3 regions of the Lysinibacillus sp. GJ-1 genome follow, and region 2 is predicted to be linked to each of the others. Evidence: a T-box and tRNA genes for the amino acid it is inferred to sense, from the RefSeq annotation. Region 2 holds a T-box; the other regions hold tRNA genes.

Region 1 (6,389 bases), 350 kb from region 2:
TGTATGATCTTCAGGACTAGTAACGGCAGCTATGCCTCCTTGTGCACGATAAGAGCTACTCATTTTAACAGAGGATTTCGTAACAATCTGTACTTGAAAATACTGTCCAAGTAGTCGTGCTGCTTGAAGTGATGCAATGCCACTACCAATAATGAGTATGTCTGTCTTTACATCCATAGGTCTACCTTCTTTACAGTTGTCTTGACACATATCTTTACATAAAATAAAAAGGAAAACAAGACTTGATGACTAGAAAGGGAGAATTAGATGATTTACATGGATTATGCAGCAACATCTCCAATGTCGAATAAAGCACTTGAAGCTTATTGTGAAGTGGCAAAACGTTATTATGGAAATAGTGCAAGTTTGCATGATTTAGGAGGACAAGCAAATTACTTTGTAGAACAGGCGAGAGCTATCGTAGCAAGAAAACTCGGCGTTAAAAGTGATGGGATTATTTTTACTGGAAGCGGAACAGAAGGGAATTTACTATCGATTTTATCACTGGCTTTAGCTTCAAAAAAAGGCAAGCATATAATTTCATCGCAAGCTGAGCATACGTCTGTCCATGCAGCATTGAATACACTTGAGAAAATGGGTTATTCCGTTACAAAATTACCTTTACAACTGGATGGGTGTATTCAAGTCAATCAGGTACGAGAGGCTATAAAAGAGGATACAGCATTAATAACAATTCAACATGTAAATTCTGAAATAGGCTCTATCCAACCAGTGGAAGAAATTGCTTTAATAGCAAACAGTCAAAATATATTTTTTCATGTAGATTGTGTACAGTCCTTTTGTAAGCTACCAACTACTTCTTTTTGTGCAAATGTAGATGCAATTACCATTTCTGCCCATAAAATAGGAGGACCAAAAGGATGTGGGGCAATATTTGTAAATCCTCAAATTCGAGTGCCGTCTTTAACACCCGGCGTAACACATGAACGTGGTTTACGTGGTGGAACATTAGATACACCTGCCATTGTGGCTTTTGCGTCAGCCATTGAAAACTATCATTTTGAGCGTCAACATTATGAATTGTTGCGTCAATATCTACAAAGCCATTTACCACCAACTTGTCGATTAATTAAGTGTGTGAGGCAACTACCTAATATATGTGGTTTGATGATGGACAAAGTGGAAGGGCAATACGTGTTACTCAAATTAAACGAAGCCGGTATTTGTATTTCAACTGGTAGTGCTTGTGATATACACAGTGAATCTGGCACAAAAGCAATTATATCAATGGGTTATACAATGGAGGAAGCACGACAGTTTTTTAGAATATCATTTGGACCAACAACAACATTTGAAGAAATTGATCAATTAACCTTTGCATTGTCTAACATTCTAAAATAAATTAGGTATTGAAAAAAGCCTTTAATTTTTCTGATAAATCACTTCCTGTAAAAATTAAAGGCTTCTTTGTTCTAATAAATTGCTTCTTGACGTAAGCATGGGCTTTAAGTGATAACTGCAAAAGCCATCTATAATTTTATTGTTGCAAAGGCGTAAAAGCTACCTCTTCCATAGCGATGCAAACGAGCACACCATTAAAGAAACAGTAGTAGCGTTCGTTAAAAATATACATCTCTTTGTCGACAATTTAACTATTTTATTGATTTGTGTAAATAAAATGTTTTCTTTTGGAAAAACAATTGCTATAATGGTTAGCAGAGCGATAAATTCTCTCACATAACAAAAATATCTTTAAAAAGTAATAATTTCTTTTTTTTATAAAAAAGTGTTGCATTCTCTAGATAAACGTTATACAATAATTCTTGTCTTGAAGGACAGGTAAACAACTTCAAAACGAAATACATAAGAGTTTCGAGATAAAAGCTATTCGCAAAAGCGGTTGAGAGAAGGAAGAAGCTTACTCTAGTACGCAACTGACCGAACGCATAAAGCTAATGCAGTAATACTTTGTATTGAAAGTCGAAATATAGTCTAGTGATGATGGCAAAGAGGTCACACCCGTTCCCATACCGAACACGGAAGTTAAGCTCTTTAGCGCCGATGGTAGTTGGGGCTTCCCCTGTGAGAGTAGGACGTCGCTAGGCATAATACCCAGGAGGATTAGCTCAGCTGGGAGAGCATCTGCCTTACAAGCAGAGGGTCGGCGGTTCGAGCCCGTCATCCTCCACCATATGCCGGTTTAGCTCAGCAGGTAGAGCAACTGACTTGTAATCAGTAGGTCGTGGGTTCGATTCCTATAGCCGGCACCATTTTTTGAGCCATTAGCTCAGTTGGTAGAGCATCTGACTTTTAATCAGAGGGTCGAAGGTTCGAGTCCTTCATGGCTCACCATTTTTAATTGCCAACAATAAAATGCGGGTGTGGCGGAATTGGCAGACGCACTAGACTTAGGATCTAGCGCCGCGAGGCGTGGGGGTTCGACTCCCTTCACCCGCACCATTTTATTTGAATTTATATAATTGCCAGGATAAATAATCTTATGCACATGCGGAAGTAGTTCAGTGGTAGAACACCACCTTGCCAAGGTGGGGGTCGCGAGTTCGAACCTCGTCTTCCGCTCCAAATGTGCCGGGGTGGCGGAACTGGCAGACGCACAGGACTTAAAATCCTGCGGTAGGTGACTACCGTGCCGGTTCGATTCCCCTCGGCACCATTTTTTATCAAGCGCCCGTAGCTCAATTGGATAGAGCGTCTGACTACGGATCAGAAGGTTGTGGGTTCGACTCCTGCCGGGCGCGCCAATAAATGAACGGGAAGTAGCTCAGCTTGGTAGAGCACTTGGTTTGGGACCAAGGGGTCGCAGGTTCGAATCCTGTCTTCCCGACCATTTCCAAAAATCTGTAATTTATGGTAGCTCAGCTGGGAGAGCGCCTGCCTTGCACGCAGGAGGTCAGCGGTTCGATCCCGCTAGGCTCCACCATAATTTATAACCAGTATAAAGATCCTGGCGGCGTAGCTCAGCTGGCTAGAGCGTACGGTTCATACCCGTAAGGTCGGGGGTTCGATCCCCTCTGCCGCCATCTTAAAGGACCTTTAGCTCAGTTGGTTAGAGCAGACGGCTCATAACCGTCCGGTCGCAGGTTCGAGTCCTGCAAGGTCCACCATTTATATAATAGTACGGAGGTATACCCAAGTCTGGCTGAAGGGATCGGTCTTGAAAACCGACAGGCGGGTAACACCGCGCGGGGGTTCGAATCCCTCTACCTCCTCCAGTTTTAATTTTAGTAAATGGTGTACAAAAAACTCGAAGTGAATAAACATATTATCGCGGGGTGGAGCAGTGGTAGCTCGTCGGGCTCATAACCCGAAGGTCGTTGGTTCAAATCCAGCCCCCGCAACCAAGTGGTCCCGTGGTGTAGCGGTTAACATGCCTGCCTGTCACGCAGGAGATCGCCGGTTCGATCCCGGTCGGGACCGCCATTTTAAAATAGGTTCAGTAAAAGTATATGGGTCAGTAGCTCAGTTGGTAGAGCATTAGATTGAAGCTCTAAGTGTCGGCGGTTCGATTCCGTCCTGACCCATCATATACGCGGGTGTAGTTTAATGGTAAAACCTCAGCCTTCCAAGCTGATGTCGTGGGTTCGATTCCCATCACCCGCTCCAATGGGCCTATAGCTCAGCTGGTTAGAGCGCACGCCTGATAAGCGTGAGGTCGATGGTTCGAGTCCATTTACCACCATTATTCCGAAGTAGCTCAGTTGGTAGTAGCACCTGACTGTTAATCAGGTTGTCGCAGGTTCGAGTCCTGCCTTCGGAGCCATTTTTTTATTTATGGGGAAGTACTCAAGAGGCTGAAGAGGCGCCCCTGCTAAGGGTGTAGGTCGGGTAACCGGCGCGAGGGTTCAAATCCCTCCTTCTCCGCCATTGGCCCTTTGGTCAAGTGGTTAAGACACCGCCCTTTCACGGCGGTAACACGGGTTCGAATCCCGTAGGGGTCATACTAAAACGCAGTAAATGTGATTACACATTTACTGCGTTTTTTTTGCTAGATTGAAAAATTGAGAGTGCATCGTTTCCCATTGTCTATTTATGAATACAATGATGATTCTCTTTAATAGCAATATTAGGTAATATAGGTATAAGCAATTATAAAGGGGGATCATACGAATGAGCGAAAATTTAAGATGGGTGTATAATCGGCAATATCTTTTGCAAGAGAACTTACAACAATGTAAAGATTTACTGCAAAATTTTACAGTAGAACAGGTTAATTGTGTGGAAAGATTCCATCATACATATGAAAATTTTGAAAAAACACCTATACATGATTTAGATGCTTTAGCAATGCATCTCGGGGTCAGTAAGATTTTTGTTAAAGATGAATCCTATCGCTTTGGTTTAAATGCGTTTAAGGTGTTAGGTGGTATTTATGCGATTGGCAAATATGTTGCGAAATTGCTAGATCAAAATATTGATGAATTGTCTTTTGAACAATTAAAACTACCTGAAGTGAAAGAAAAATTAGGCGACTGTACCTTTATTTCAACGACAGATGGCAATCATGGGCGCGGGGTTGCTTGGGCAGCAAGGGAACTTGGCTGTAAGGCGCGAATTTATATGCCTGCTGGTAGTGCGGAAGAGCGCTTGCAAAATATTAAAAATGAGGGCGCATATGCAGAAATCACTTCAATGAATTATGATGAAACGGTAAGGTATACCTCACAGCTTGCAGAGGATAATGGCTGGATAGTGATACAGGATACAATGTGGGAAGGGTACGAAGAGATTCCATTATGGATTATGCAAGGCTATACAACATTGGCAAAAGAGATTGTTGACCATCTGCAAGAAGCACCGACCCATGTATTTTTACAGGCAGGTGTAGGTTCATTTGCAGGAGCTATTGTCGCTTTTTTACAACAATATTATGGACAACAACTAACATTTGTTTTAATTGAACCTGATGCAGCTAATTGCTTCTATGAGAGTTTTAACCGAGGTACTGGACAGTTTGTTACTGTCGGTGGAGAAATGCAAACCATTATGGCTGGCTTAGCATGTGGGGAGCCTAATCCTATCGCTTGGGATATTTTAAAAACATATACAAAGGTAAGTATTAGTTGTAGTGAGAGAGTAGCTGCAACGGGTATGCGTGTCTTGGGAAATCCACTTGGAGCGGATAATCGTATTGTTGCAGGAGAATCAGGAGCAGCGCCATTTGGATGTTTTTATGAATTAATGACAAATAAGGATTACTATGATTTAAAGGTCGCTTTACAGCTCAATCCAAAGTCAAAGATATTGTTTGTTAGTACAGAGGGAGACACAGACGTAGAAAACTACAGAAATATAGTGTGGCATGGGAAGTATGCTAAATAGGAAAGGTGAGCATCTTGGATACTGAGATGCTTTTTTATATTAATTCTTGCAAATTATTTATCCATTTTATAAAATATTTTTACTTATATACGGAATATCTCAATATTTAGCTTTTAGTAGGAATTAAAATATATGTGTTTACAAGATGTAGGCTTAACTTTTAAATTAACGGAATTTTCATACATTTAATTAGTTAGGAGGTTTAATAGAAATTAGATACTTTTATCCTATCTTCTTGTTATTATCAATATTTCTCATAGGATGCGTTCTAAAGAAGCTAGCTTAGATTCTATAGCATTTTCTTCTAAAGAATGTGAACAAAACTGGGGTATTTGTACAGTTTATGATAAAGGAAGAGGTGATAAAAGTGAATAATCACATAAAATATCAATGGAGGATAACGAAATATAATCCTGACTTCAGAAATAATGAAGGGCATTACACGAAATTGGAATGGACAAGCCCAGCTCACATTGGGAAGACAATTAATGGTGAAACTTTTACATTAGAAAAATATTTAAAGGTCGAAACAGCCTATATTAATACAATCATGAAGTTTTTAGAGGTCAATCATATAAAATCATTAACAATGATTAACATGACTTATATTGATGTAGATAGTAATTGTGCTCTGTATAATCAATTGTATGATGAAAAATTAGACAATTTTCAATTAAAAGATGATCAAGAAGTATCGATTGATCAAATCCCTCTTATTTCTAAAATGGTATTAAGAGGTTTCATATATTGTCATTTCATAACTATAGATTTTTTTGTGCATTTTGGAGATGACTATTATATGTTTATTGGAACAAATAATTATCAAGAGGAACCATTACAATTTGCTCGGGAAAACAATTTATTTGTAGAAGAAATGGTTTCTCCATTTTATATCAATGAAGAGAACATCGAAAGAATGATAATGTGGACGCCAATTAATGAAGACACCGTAGTAGGTGAGGAAATACTAACTGACATTTCAATAGAGGAATATAGAGAAATATTGCATCTTTCAAATATTCATCCGGTTATCGGGTTATTTCCAATTACAGCGAGTAACCAACAATTTTTTCAAAAAAAATTAAGAC
Region 2 (6,389 bases):
TCATACGAGATACCCAGAAGAAAATAATATCGTATCCTGTTACAAGCGTACTTGTTGGATAGTAACGTTGATATTCTTCATTTGCCTCGTCATACCAACCCATTGTAGAAAATGGCTATAGTGCTGATGAGAACCATGTATCTAACACATCTTCATCCTGTGTCCAATTTTCTGCGTCTGCAGGCGCTTCTTTACCTACGTAAATTTCACCTGTTTCATTGTGATACCATGCAGGAATTTGGTGTCCCCACCATAATTGGCGAGAGATACACCAGTCACGGATATTTTCCATCCAACGAGAATATGTGTTTTCAAAACGTGATGGAACGAAGTGAACTTTACCTTCCTCGTCTTTTTGCAGTTCTAAAGAGGCATCTGCAAGTGGTTGCATTTTAACGAACCATTGTGCGGAAAGATAAGGTTCTACAACTGCACCAGAACGTTCAGAATGTCCTACAGAGTGCATATGCTCTTCAATATTGATTAGGACACCTGCTTCTTGTAAATCGGCAACAATTTGCTTACGGCATTCAAAACGATCCATACCATTGTATTTACCCGCAAGTTCATTCATTGTGCCATCTTCGTTCATTACCAGAATACGTTCTAAGTTATGACGATTACCAACTTCAAAGTCGTTCGGGTCATGAGCTGGTGTCATTTTTACTACACCTGTACCGAATTCCATATCAACGTAATCATCTGCTACGATAGGAATTTCACGGCCCACGATTGGTAAAATAACCGTTTTACCGATTAAATGTTGGTAACGCTCATCTTTCGGGTGAACTGCTACACCAGAGTCCCCAAGCATTGTTTCAGGACGTGTCGTTGCAACTTCCACATAGCCAGAACCATCTGCTAATGGGTACTTCATATGATAGAATGCACCTTGTACATCCTGATAGATAACTTCAATATCCGATAAGGCTGTTTTTGCTGCTGGGTCCCAGTTAATGATACGCTCCCCACGATAAATTAAGCCTTTTTCATATAATTGCACGAAAACCGTTTTAACGGCATCCGATAAACCTTTATCGAGTGTAAAACGTTCACGAGAGTAGTCTAATGCAAAGTAAAGCTTCGCCCATTGCGCGCGAATATGCCCAGCGTACTCCTCTTTCCATTCCCAAGTTTTTTCTAGGAATTTTTCACGTCCCAAATCATAACGTGTAATATTATCTTCACGTAGTTTTGCTTCTACTTTTGCTTGTGTAGCAATACCTGCATGGTCCATTCCTGGTAACCAAAGTGCATCATAACCTTGCATACGCTTCATACGAATTAAAATATCTTGTAATGTTGTATCCCATGCATGACCAAGATGCAATTTTCCTGTTACGTTCGGTGGTGGAATGACGATTGAATAGGGTTCCTTCCCGCTTTCAGGTTGTGCTTCGAAAAATTTACCTTGTAGCCACCATTCATAGCGACCCGTTTCAATAGACTGCGGATCGTATTTCGTCGGCATTGAAATGTTTTCTGTCATATTGACTCCTCCTGTTGTGAAATAATTTTTGACATTTATGCGCTTAGGCAAGCTTCATAATTACTCGTCTTGATTTACCAGTGTATTCACACCAAATAAATCAGTGACAAATGCCTTTGGATTATTCGCTAATAAAATGCATACATCTTTTTAGCAAATAAAAAAACTCCTATCGTCAACAAAAGGACGAAGGAGTTTAAGTTCGCGGTACCACCTTTAATTCCAGCAGAGTAAGATAAGCACTCTCGCACATCACTATTTCTCATATTAGTGCACTTTAAATGCCCTTATACATTAGAAGTAAGGATTCATGCTGGATGTCTTAAGCTTATTACAGCTGGCTCTCAATTCGTTAACGGTGTTTAACCGGCTTTAACTACTATTAGTTCACTAAAGCTGCTCGAGGGCTACGTTCGATTACGTACAAATAGAAACTTTTCAGCTACCGTTTCCTCTCTATAAATGCACAAATAATTTACTCTTCCCTGTCATAGCATCCATATTCAGCTTTCCACATTGTACCGCAAATTCATCTATTTTTTCAAGTGATTTAGTTAATTTCAGCTAGTCTTAAAAAGTAAATAGAAAAGGAAGTGACTATTCATATGCGACGACGTAAGTATAACCCTTGGCTTTTACCACCTTGGCTACGACAATTCCGATTTTATTGTAGAACAATTATTGTACCGATTTGTGGTTTTCAGTTTATCCGTGTTATCATCATCCCAACTTCTGGCGATCTTATCATCTTATTACTTTTACTACTTCTATGCTATTTACTTTTAAAAGATATCATTTGATACACGAACTTTGAGCGGAGTATAGTCTTCTGTTAAATCCCAAATCATTGTTTCTACTTCATTCCAGGAACTTGATTCGCGCACAGCAGAGTGACTGGAAGATTCTCTAAGCACAATTTTTTGTTCCGCCGGTACCGATTGTTTAGCTTTGGCTGATGCTTCTACAGGTGTCGGTTTCATTACTTGGACAGTTTGCTCAATAAACGTAGACTCCTCTATTGGAAGTTGCGTCTTGGCTACAACAACCTGTTCCTCAACAGCATCGATTTTTTCTACTGCTGGCATTGGTAATGCTTCACTACGAAATGTACTCGTCACTGTCCATTCAAGTTGACACATTTGATTGGACAGTATTGGACGAATGTCTTTCACCATTAAGTCCTCAATCGCTGCCTCTTTTGGTAAATCAACATTTAATGGGACTGCATATTCAAAATAGCCAGTATCTCCTTGAATATCGAGTGCATCAATACTGATTAAATCTTCGGCATCCATGAATGTTTGCATGTCTTGAAAATCAAAGCGTACATGCGCTGTGATATGATAAATACCATTTAATCTTAACGAGTCTTCTAATTGCATCGATTGCCATTGTGGCTTTATCTGCACAGCCGCAATTTCTGTTGGGCAACCATATCCCGGAAAACAAAATGTTTCACGCATATTCCAAGTTTTCTGTTCGATAATAATCCCTCCCTTAGCATCATATGAATTGCAATCGAAATGTATGCTAGACAACGATGGTTACAAGATTTTTACCATAAAAAAAGCATGCCTGAATAAAAATCAGGCATGCTTTTACGCTTAAACGTTTACCATTTTAATTTTATTTGCTACGCGATCTGTCAACATTTGTGTAGCTTTTGGAACGATTGGCTTGAAGATTGGATTTAATACAGGACCAGCTAAACCTCCTGCTGTAACTTCTAAAAAGCCTGTCATTTTTGTATTGTTTGCATCAATGCTTTCAGCTAAGAAATAGCCATTTCCTGTAAAATTATCTGATAGGCCTTTTAATTCAAAAGTTACCTTTGAAGGTGCTGCCCACTCTAAAATTGTAATCTCTACTTCTACCGTTTTTTTCAGTACACCAACATTACCTTTAAATGTCCACGTAGAGTGTTTATCATCTATCATCGTATGTGCATTATAACCTGGGACAAGCTTTGCCCATTTTTCCATGTCACTAACGAATTCCCAAACATGTTCAATTGCTACGGGTACTTCTACTGTATGTGTGCCTGTTGCCATTTTAAAACCACTACTTTCTTTTCTGAATAGCTCTATTATAAACTAAAACGCCCACTATTTGGCTATGCTGAAAGTTTTAATTTTGACAAAAAAAAGCCACCCCAATGGATGGCTTTAGATAACTTATTTTGCTAATTGGGCAAACACTTTATGGAAAGCATCGACCGTTTTCGCGATATGTTCCTCTGTATGTGCAGTAGAAATAAACAATCCTTCAAATTGGGAAGGCGGTAAGAAAATACCTTCTTCTGCCATTAAACGGAAGTATTCCGCAAATAATTGTAAATCAGACGTTTTCGCTGAAGCAAAATCGATTACATCTTCATTTGTAAAGAAGAAACCAATCATCGAGCCAGCGCGATTCACCGTATGTGGAATATTGTACTTTGTAGCTGCAGCTCTAAATCCTGCTTCTAGTTGGTCTCCTAACTTTTTGAAATACTCATAGGAGTTTTCATCAAGTCGGGATAACGTTTCATAGCCTGCTGTCATTGCTAATGGATTACCTGATAATGTACCAGCTTGATAAATTGGACCAGCCGGTGCTACTTGTTCCATAACTTCCTTCTTACCCGCGAAAGCACCTACAGGTAGACCGCCACCAATTACTTTCCCTAGCGTTGTCATATCTGGTGTTACAGCAAAGTAACCTTGCGCACAGCCATAGTCAACGCGGAAGCCTGTCATAACCTCATCAAAGATTAGCAGCGCACCATGCTTTGTTGTTAATTCACGTAAGCCTTCTAGGAAACCTGGCTGTGGTGGGACAACGCCCATATTCCCTGCCACTGGCTCAACAATTACTGCCGCAAGCTCTGCACCAAATTTTTCAAATACTTGTTTAGCACCTTCTAAATCATTGTAAGCCACCGTTAATGTATTACGCGCAATATCCGCAGGTACACCAGGGCTATCAGGTATGCCTAATGTCGCCACACCTGAACCAGCTTTTATCAATAATGAATCACCATGACCATGGTAAGAGCCTTCAAATTTCAAAATTTTATCACGACCTGTTACACCACGTGCTACACGTAATGCAGACATTGTTGCTTCTGTCCCTGATGATACAAAGCGAATCATCTCCATGCCAGGTAAACGTTCTAATACTAGCTTAGCTAAACGATTTTCTGTATAACTAGGAGCTCCAAAAGAAGAACCTTTCGCTGCAGTTTCAGCAATGGCTTTTACAACTTCCGGATGAGTATGCCCTAAAATTAAAGAGCCCCATGATAGTACATAGTCAATATATTCATTGCCATCGATGTCTGTAATTATTGCACCATGACCAGATTCCATAAATATAGGATCCATATTTACTGATTTAAATGCACGTACGGGACTACTAACCCCACCCGGCATTAAGTTGATAGCTTCTGCATATGCTTGTTTTGATTTTTCGTAAGAACGCGCCATTATTTCTCCTCCAACCAACGTGCTACATCTTTAGCATGATAAGTGATAATTAGATCCGAGCCTGCTCGTTTCATACCTAGCAATGTTTCAAGCACTACTTTTTTCTCTTCAATCCAACCATTGATAGCTGCAGCTTTAATCATTGCATATTCACCAGAAACGTTATACGCAACAATCGGTAATGTATAGTTATTTTTCATATCTCGAATAATATCTAAATAGCTTAGGGCAGGCTTCACGATTAAGAAATCCGCACCTTCTTCAATATCAGATTCTGCTTCACGGAAAGCTTCCATACGATTGGATGGGTCCATTTGGTATGATTTACGATCACCAAATTGTGGTGCTCCATCAGCCGCATCACGGAAAGGGCCGTAATAGCTTGATGCATATTTTACGGCATAGGACATAATTGGTACATTTTCAAAGCCCGCTGCGTCAAGACCAGTACGTATTGCAGCAACAAAACCATCCATCATATTTGACGGTGCAATAATATCTGCACCTGCTTTTGCTTGTGAAACAGCAGTACGTGCTAAAACATCTAAAGAAGCGTCATTTAAAATTTGATCGCCCTCAATCAAGCCACAATGACCATGGTCTGTAAACTCACACAGACATGTATCAGCAATCACTAACAGCTCTGGGTGACGCTCTTTAATAAGTCGTGTCGCTTCTTGAACAATTCCATGATCGTGGAAAGCACCTGTCCCCACTTCATCTTTTTCTGCTGGTAAACCAAATAAAATAACAGCTGGGATACCTAAAGCAACCACTTCATCTACTTCAGCACCTAGATTATCTAATGAAAATTGAAAAACACCTGGCATTGACTGAACTTCATTCTTAATATCTTCGCCTTCTATCACGAAAATAGGATAAATTAAGTCCTCTTTGTGTAAGTAAGTTTCTTTTACCATAGATCGTATCATTGCATTTGCGCGTAAACGACGATGTCTTTGAAATTGTAAATTTGTCATGTTCTTTCCTCTACTTTCGTTAATTCCTCGATGACTGCTTGCATAGTATAAATACTCGGCATAATGTCTACAGTAGCACCGTGGTTTACAATAGCTGCTTCTGTAATGTGCCCGATTGCCGCCACACGTACCGCTTTCCATCCAACGACTGTAGCTATATCTTTTGCATAGACATCTACAGCCGAAGGACTTGCAAAAATGACTGTAACATCTGAATGTTGCTGGATACAATCGATAATTACTTGTTTTTGGTCGTGGCGCTCAATCGTTTCATAAACCGTCCATTCATTTAATTTGAAGGGCAGCCCATCCTTTAATGTTGTTTTCGCTTTTTCCCCACGAATAAATAAACATGTTGGATTGTGCCCTGCAACAATAGGAAACTCTTTAACAAAGACATCGGCACTAAATATTGAAGGCATAAAGCTAACTTGAAAGCCTAACTTTTCTAAT
Region 3 (6,389 bases), 1.6 Mb from region 2:
GGAATACAAACCTTGGGTTTGTAAGATTACGTTTTGCGTTCAGTTTTGAAGGTTCATTCTTCTGAATGAAACACTTCAAAATTTGTTCTTTGAAAACTGGATAAAACGACATTGAAATTGTAACAAACACATTTATTTTTTAATTAAGTTTTTTAGGCTTAATAACTAAATAGGGTTTCAAGACACAAGCAGTTCTAGGAAGCGAACGAGTGAATGAAGGAGCGTACTTACGTACGTGACTGATTGAACGAGAGAAGCTGACAACGAAATGCGCAGTGGATTGGAAGCCGATAGGTTAAGTTATTAAGGGCGCACGGCGAATGCCTTGGCACTAGGAGCCGAAGAAGGACGGCACTAACACCGATATGCTTCGGGGAGCTGTAAGTGAGCTTTGATCCGGAGATTTCCGAATGGGGGAACCCACTACGTTTAATCGCGTAGTATCTTGACGTGAATACATAGCGTCTTGAAGGCAGACCCAGGGAACTGAAACATCTAAGTACCTGGAGGAAGAGAAAGAAAAATCGATTCCCTGAGTAGCGGCGAGCGAAACGGGAAGAGCCCAAACCAAGAGGCTTGCCTCTTGGGGTTGTAGGACACTCTATACGGAGTTACAAAGGAATGAGTTAGATGAAGCGACTTGGAAAGGTCCGCCAGAGCAGGTAAAAGCCCTGTAGTCGAAAGTTCGTTCCCTCCAGAGTGGATCCTGAGTACGGCGGAACACGTGAAATTCCGTCGGAATCCGGGAGGACCATCTCCCAAGGCTAAATACTACCTAGTGACCGATAGTGAACCAGTACCGTGAGGGAAAGGTGAAAAGCACCCCGGAAGGGGAGTGAAAGAGATCCTGAAACCGTGTGCCTACAAGTAGTTAGAGCCCGTTAATGGGTGATAGCGTGCCTTTTGTAGAATGAACCGGCGAGTTACGATTACGTGCGAGGTTAAGCTTTAGAAGGCGGAGCCGCAGCGAAAGCGAGTCTGAATAGGGCGAATTAGTACGTGGTCGTAGACCCGAAACCAGGTGATCTACCCATGTCCAGGGTGAAGGTGAGGTAACACTTACTGGAGGCCGAACCCACGCACGTTGAAAAGTGCGGGGATGAGGTGTGGGTAGCGGAGAAATTCCAATCGAACTTGGAGATAGCTGGTTCTCTCCGAAATAGCTTTAGGGCTAGCCTCGTGATGAGAATACTGGAGGTAGAGCACTGTTTGGACTAGGGGTATCCCGGTTTACCGAATTCAGACAAACTCCGAATGCCAGATATTTATACACGGGAGTCAGACTGCGAGTGATAAGATCCGTAGTCAAAAGGGAAACAGCCCAGACCACCAGCTAAGGTCCCAAAGTAATCGTTAAGTGGAAAAGGATGTGGCGTTGCACAGACAACCAGGATGTTGGCTTAGAAGCAGCCATCATTTAAAGAGTGCGTAATAGCTCACTGGTCGAGTGACGCTGCGCCGAAAATGTATCGGGGCTAAACGATTCACCGAAGCTGTGGATTGACATCTACGATGTCAGTGGTAGGAGAGCGTTCTAAGTGCGTTGAAGTCAGACCGGAAGGACTGGTGGAGCGCTTAGAAGTGAGAATGCCGGTATGAGTAGCGAAAGACGGGTGAGAATCCCGTCCACCGTATGACTAAGGTTTCCTGAGGAAGGCTCGTCCGCTCAGGGTTAGTCGGGACCTAAGCCGAGGCCGATAGGCGTAGGCGATGGACAACAGGTTGATATTCCTGTACCACCTCCTCACCGTTTGAGAAATGGGGGGACGCAGTAGGATAGGGTAAGCGCGCCGTTGGTTGTGCGCGTCCAAGCAGTAAGGCGTGTGTGTAGGCAAATCCGCACACTGTAACGTTGAGCTGTGATGGCGAGTCCGTATGGACGAAGTTCCTGATTTCACACTGCCAAGAAAAGCCTCTATCGAGGTGAGAGGTGCCCGTACCGCAAACCGACACAGGTAGTCGAGGAGAGAATCCTAAGGTGTGCGAGAGAACTCTCGTTAAGGAACTCGGCAAAATGACCCCGTAACTTCGGGAGAAGGGGTGCTCTTGAGCGTGCAAGCGCATGAGAGCCGCAGTGAATAGGCAGGCGACTGTTTAGCAAAAACACAGGTCTCTGCAAAACCGTAAGGTGACGTATAGGGGCTGACGCCTGCCCGGTGCTGGAAGGTTAAGAGGAGTGGTTAGCGCAAGCGAAGCTGCGAATTGAAGCCCCAGTAAACGGCGGCCGTAACTATAACGGTCCTAAGGTAGCGAAATTCCTTGTCGGGTAAGTTCCGACCCGCACGAAAGGCGTAACGATCTGGGCACTGTCTCAACGAGAGACTCGGTGAAATTATAGTACCTGTGAAGATGCAGGTTACCCGCGACAGGACGGAAAGACCCCGTGGAGCTTTACTGTAGCCTGATATTGAATTTTGGTACAACTTGTACAGGATAGGTAGGAGCCAGAGATCTCGGAGCGCCAGCTTCGAAGGAGGCGTCGGTGGGATACTACCCTGGTTGTATTGAAATTCTAACCCATGCCCCTTAGCGGGGCAGGAGACAGTGTCAGGCGGACAGTTTGACTGGGGCGGTCGCCTCCTAAAAGGTAACGGAGGCGCCCAAAGGTTCCCTCAGAATGGTTGGAAATCATTCGTAGAGTGTAAAGGCACAAGGGAGCTTGACTGCGAGACCTACAAGTCGAGCAGGGTCGAAAGACGGGCTTAGTGATCCGGTGGTTCCGCATGGAAGTACCATCGCTCAACGGATAAAAGCTACCCCGGGGATAACAGGCTTATCTCCCCAAGAGTCCACATCGACGGGGAGGTTTGGCACCTCGATGTCGGCTCATCGCATCCTGGGGCTGTAGTCGGTCCCAAGGGTTGGGCTGTTCGCCCATTAAAGCGGTACGCGAGCTGGGTTCAGAACGTCGTGAGACAGTTCGGTCCCTATCCGTCGTGGGCGTAGGAAATTTGAGAGGAGCTGTCCTTAGTACGAGAGGACCGGGATGGACACACCGCTGGTGTACCAGTTGTCTTGCCAAAGGCATCGCTGGGTAGCTATGTGTGGACGGGATAAGTGCTGAAAGCATCTAAGCATGAAGCCCCCTCAAGATGAGATTTCCCATTACGCAAGTAAGTAAGATCCCTCAAAGACGATGAGGTAGATAGGTTCGAGGTGGAAGTGTGGTGACACATGGAGCTGACGAATACTAATCGATCGAGGACTTAACCAAAAAGTTTGAAACATTCAATGAACGTTTATCCAGTTTTGAGAGAACGAGTTCTTTCAACTGAATAAGTGAAGTGATGATGGCAAAGAGGTCACACCCGTTCCCATACCGAACACGGAAGTTAAGCTCTTTAGCGCCGATGGTAGTTGGGGGCTTCCCCCTGTGAGAGTAGGACGTCGCTTCGCTTATTTTTTATGTGGAGGATTAGCTCAGCTGGGAGAGCATCTGCCTTACAAGCAGAGGGTCGGCGGTTCGAGCCCGTCATCCTCCACCATTTATTTATTATGAAAGTACTATTATCGCGGGGTGGAGCAGTGGTAGCTCGTCGGGCTCATAACCCGAAGGTCACAGGTTCAAATCCTGTCTCCGCAACCAAATAAAATTAAGGTCCCGTGGTGTAGCGGTTAACATGCCTGCCTGTCACGCAGGAGATCGCCGGTTCGATCCCGGTCGGGACCGTCCTTATTTGTGCCGGTGTAGCTCAGTTGGTAGAGCAACTGACTTGTAATCAGTAGGTCGTGGGTTCGACTCCTATCGCCGGCACCATCCCTTGGAGGGGTAGCGAAGTGGCTAAACGCGGCGGACTGTAAATCCGCTCCTTAGGGTTCGGCGGTTCGAATCCGTCCCCCTCCACCAGCTCTTTATTCAATAGGGGCATAGTTCAACGGTAGAATAGAGGTCTCCAAAACCTTTGGTGTGGGTTCGATTCCTACTGCCCCTGCCAAATTTTTTAGGTTAGACTACTGTTATATTACATATGGCGGTTGTGGCGAAGTGGTTAACGCATCGGATTGTGGTTCCGACATTCGTGGGTTCGATTCCCATCAGTCGCCCCATAATAAAATATTGGGGTATAGCCAAGCGGTAAGGCAACGGATTTTGATTCCGTCATGCCTAGGTTCGAATCCTAGTACCCCAGCCATTTATTTCTTAATATGAGCCATTAGCTCAGTTGGTAGAGCATCTGACTTTTAATCAGAGGGTCGAAGGTTCGAGTCCTTCATGGCTCATCATATTTGCGGGTGTGGCGGAATTGGCAGACGCACTAGACTTAGGATCTAGCGCCGCAAGGCGTGGGGGTTCGACTCCCTTCACCCGCATCATCTATATTTTAAATTTATAATTGCCAGGATAAATAATCTTATGCACATGCGGAAGTAGTTCAGTGGTAGAACACCACCTTGCCAAGGTGGGGGTCGCGAGTTCGAACCTCGTCTTCCGCTCCAAATGTGCCGGGGTGGCGGAACTGGCAGACGCACAGGACTTAAAATCCTGCGGTAGGTGACTACCGTGCCGGTTCGATTCCGGCCCTCGGCACCATTTTTAATATTTAGCGCCCGTAGCTCAATTGGATAGAGCGTCTGACTACGGATCAGAAGGTTGTGGGTTCGACTCCTGCCGGGCGCGCCAATAAATGAACGGAATGTAGCTCAGCTTGGTAGAGCACTTGGTTTGGGACCAAGGGGTCGTAGGTTCGAATCCTGTCATTCCGACCATCTTTTTAACAAATAGGGCCTTAGCTCAGCTGGGAGAGCGCCTGCCTTGCACGCAGGAGGTCAGCGGTTCGATCCCGCTAGGCTCCACCATAATTGTTTTATTCCGGAGGTATACCCAAGTCTGGCTGAAGGGATCGGTCTTGAAAACCGACAGGCGGGTAACACCGCGCGGGGTTCGAATCCCTCTACCTCCTCCATTTTCCGGGTCAGTAGCTCAGTTGGTAGAGCATTAGATTGAAGCTCTAAGTGTCGGCGGTTCGATTCCGTCCTGACCCATCATTTTTGCGGGTGTAGTTTAATGGTAAAACCTCAGCCTTCCAAGCTGATGTCGTGAGTTCGATTCTCATCACCCGCTCCAAGAGGTCTATAGCTCAGCTGGTTAGAGCGCACGCCTGATAAGCGTGAGGTCGATGGTTCGAGTCCATTTATACCATTTTAAAATTATTCCGAAGTAGCTCAGTTGGTAGTAGCACCTGACTGTTAATCAGGTTGTCGCAGGTTCGAGTCCTGCCTTCGGAGCCACTACCTTGGTCAAGCGGTTAAGACACCGCCCTTTCACGGCGGTAACACGGGTTCGAATCCCGTAGGTCATCAAGCATGTAGCAAATTTTGCTACATGCTTTTTTTTGTTTTTTAAGCATTTAATTATTGTCATTAAGGCATTAAGTATTGTGTAAATCATCTAACTTTTAATTTGCCGTTTTAAATTTGAACAAAGTATTTCATATATAAAAGATGTATGTTTTCTTACGGATTTTTTCGTGGTGAATTGTATGCTGTTCATCTAATATGGGGATAGATGGAGGAAAACGATATGAATTTACAAGAGGTACAACGTTTTTTAGCACTTTATCAATTGGAACAAAATGAGTCAGAACAATGGCTTACAAATAGATTACAGCAAGTTGTCACAGAGGGAGCATATATTCCTACAACGGAAGAGCTTACTTTTGGCGCAAGAGTAGCATGGCGTAATAGTAATAAATGTATTGGGAGATTATTTTGGCAATCACTTCATGTTGAGGATGCTCGTGAGGTTTTAGATGAGCATGCTATTTTTGAGAAATTACTTCACCATATTCGATATGCAACAAATGGCGGTAAGATTCGTCCGACTATAACGGTATTTGCCTCTGATAGAGTAAAAATATGGAATCACCAGCTTATACGTTATGCAGGTTATGAAACAGAAGCAGGGATTATTGGTGATTCCCATTCGGTGCCATTTACAAAAGTGTGCGAGTCACTTGGCTGGCAGGGAGCAAGAACAGCATTTGATGTGCTACCACTCGTGATTCAAGTAGATAGCCGAAAACCGCAATGGTTTCCAATCCCAAGTGGTGATGTATTAGAGGTTGTGATTCGTCACCCTGAACATCCTAAGGTAGAAGAACTAGGAATGAAGTGGTATGCGGTGCCAATTATATCGAGCATGCGCTTTCAAATGGCGGGTATTGACTTTCAGGCAGCCCCCTTTAATGGCTGGTATATGGGGACAGAAATTGGAGCACGGAATTTAGCTGATCATGATCGTTATGATATGTTACCGAAGATAGCAGAAATTTTTAATCTTGATACAACAAAGCAAGCATCTCTTTGGCGTGATCGTGCGCTAGTAGAATTAAATATTGCTGTTCTTCATTCCTTTAAAGAAGATGGCGTAAGTATTGTTGATCATCATA

What was found. A T-box is a leader RNA that pairs with one kind of tRNA and senses whether it is charged. The one in region 2 lies ahead of LO754_RS16460 (valine--tRNA ligase), so its partner is inferred to be a tRNA-Val.
Region 1: it encodes a tRNA-Val, which carries the amino acid that the T-box ahead of LO754_RS16460 (valine--tRNA ligase) is inferred to sense. The anticodon was not compared.
Region 3: it encodes a tRNA-Val, which carries the amino acid that the T-box ahead of LO754_RS16460 (valine--tRNA ligase) is inferred to sense. The anticodon was not compared.

What each region holds. Positions count from the first base shown of each region.
Region 1 is NZ_CP088912.1:3,663,103-3,669,491, reverse strand. Features, by position in the region: gene nadB (L-aspartate oxidase) at 1-177, opposite strand, end outside; gene LO754_RS18150 (cysteine desulfurase family protein) at 277-1,362, shown strand; rRNA gene rrf (5S ribosomal RNA) at 1,953-2,066, shown strand; tRNA gene LO754_RS18140 (tRNA-Val) at 2,077-2,152, shown strand; tRNA gene LO754_RS18135 (tRNA-Thr) at 2,156-2,231, shown strand; tRNA gene LO754_RS18130 (tRNA-Lys) at 2,238-2,313, shown strand; tRNA gene LO754_RS18125 (tRNA-Leu) at 2,337-2,421, shown strand; tRNA gene LO754_RS18120 (tRNA-Gly) at 2,470-2,544, shown strand; tRNA gene LO754_RS18115 (tRNA-Arg) at 2,647-2,723, shown strand; tRNA gene LO754_RS18110 (tRNA-Pro) at 2,733-2,809, shown strand; tRNA gene LO754_RS18105 (tRNA-Met) at 2,929-3,002, shown strand; tRNA gene LO754_RS18100 (tRNA-Ile) at 3,010-3,086, shown strand; tRNA gene LO754_RS18095 (tRNA-Ser) at 3,102-3,194, shown strand; tRNA gene LO754_RS18090 (tRNA-Met) at 3,249-3,323, shown strand; tRNA gene LO754_RS18085 (tRNA-Asp) at 3,327-3,402, shown strand; tRNA gene LO754_RS18080 (tRNA-Phe) at 3,431-3,503, shown strand; tRNA gene LO754_RS18075 (tRNA-Gly) at 3,512-3,585, shown strand; tRNA gene LO754_RS18070 (tRNA-Ile) at 3,588-3,661, shown strand; tRNA gene LO754_RS18065 (tRNA-Asn) at 3,666-3,742, shown strand; tRNA gene LO754_RS18060 (tRNA-Ser) at 3,756-3,846, shown strand; tRNA gene LO754_RS18055 (tRNA-Glu) at 3,849-3,920, shown strand; gene dpaL (diaminopropionate ammonia-lyase) at 4,090-5,301, shown strand; gene LO754_RS18045 (DUF7683 domain-containing protein) at 5,669-6,389, shown strand, end outside.
Region 2 is NZ_CP088912.1:3,312,126-3,318,514, forward strand. Features, by position in the region: partial or broken gene LO754_RS16460 (valine--tRNA ligase) at 1-1,489, opposite strand, end outside; T-box leader at 1,669-1,990, opposite strand; gene LO754_RS23885 (hypothetical protein) at 2,095-2,289, shown strand; gene LO754_RS16470 (hypothetical protein) at 2,272-2,952, opposite strand; gene LO754_RS16475 (SRPBCC family protein) at 3,094-3,540, opposite strand; gene hemL (glutamate-1-semialdehyde 2,1-aminomutase) at 3,664-4,956, opposite strand; gene hemB (porphobilinogen synthase) at 4,956-5,936, opposite strand; gene LO754_RS16490 (uroporphyrinogen-III synthase) at 5,933-6,389, opposite strand, start outside.
Region 3 is NZ_CP088912.1:223,552-229,940, forward strand. Features, by position in the region: rRNA gene LO754_RS00990 (23S ribosomal RNA) at 294-3,214, shown strand; rRNA gene rrf (5S ribosomal RNA) at 3,281-3,396, shown strand; tRNA gene LO754_RS01000 (tRNA-Val) at 3,410-3,485, shown strand; tRNA gene LO754_RS01005 (tRNA-Met) at 3,512-3,586, shown strand; tRNA gene LO754_RS01010 (tRNA-Asp) at 3,598-3,670, shown strand; tRNA gene LO754_RS01015 (tRNA-Thr) at 3,682-3,757, shown strand; tRNA gene LO754_RS01020 (tRNA-Tyr) at 3,764-3,847, shown strand; tRNA gene LO754_RS01025 (tRNA-Trp) at 3,862-3,935, shown strand; tRNA gene LO754_RS01030 (tRNA-His) at 3,972-4,047, shown strand; tRNA gene LO754_RS01035 (tRNA-Gln) at 4,059-4,133, shown strand; tRNA gene LO754_RS01040 (tRNA-Lys) at 4,149-4,221, shown strand; tRNA gene LO754_RS01045 (tRNA-Leu) at 4,230-4,311, shown strand; tRNA gene LO754_RS01050 (tRNA-Gly) at 4,363-4,437, shown strand; tRNA gene LO754_RS01055 (tRNA-Leu) at 4,443-4,531, shown strand; tRNA gene LO754_RS01060 (tRNA-Arg) at 4,545-4,621, shown strand; tRNA gene LO754_RS01065 (tRNA-Pro) at 4,631-4,707, shown strand; tRNA gene LO754_RS01070 (tRNA-Ser) at 4,813-4,904, shown strand; tRNA gene LO754_RS01075 (tRNA-Phe) at 4,911-4,983, shown strand; tRNA gene LO754_RS01080 (tRNA-Gly) at 4,992-5,065, shown strand; tRNA gene LO754_RS01085 (tRNA-Ile) at 5,068-5,141, shown strand; tRNA gene LO754_RS01090 (tRNA-Asn) at 5,153-5,229, shown strand; tRNA gene LO754_RS01095 (tRNA-Glu) at 5,234-5,298, shown strand; gene LO754_RS01100 (nitric oxide synthase oxygenase) at 5,522-6,389, shown strand, end outside.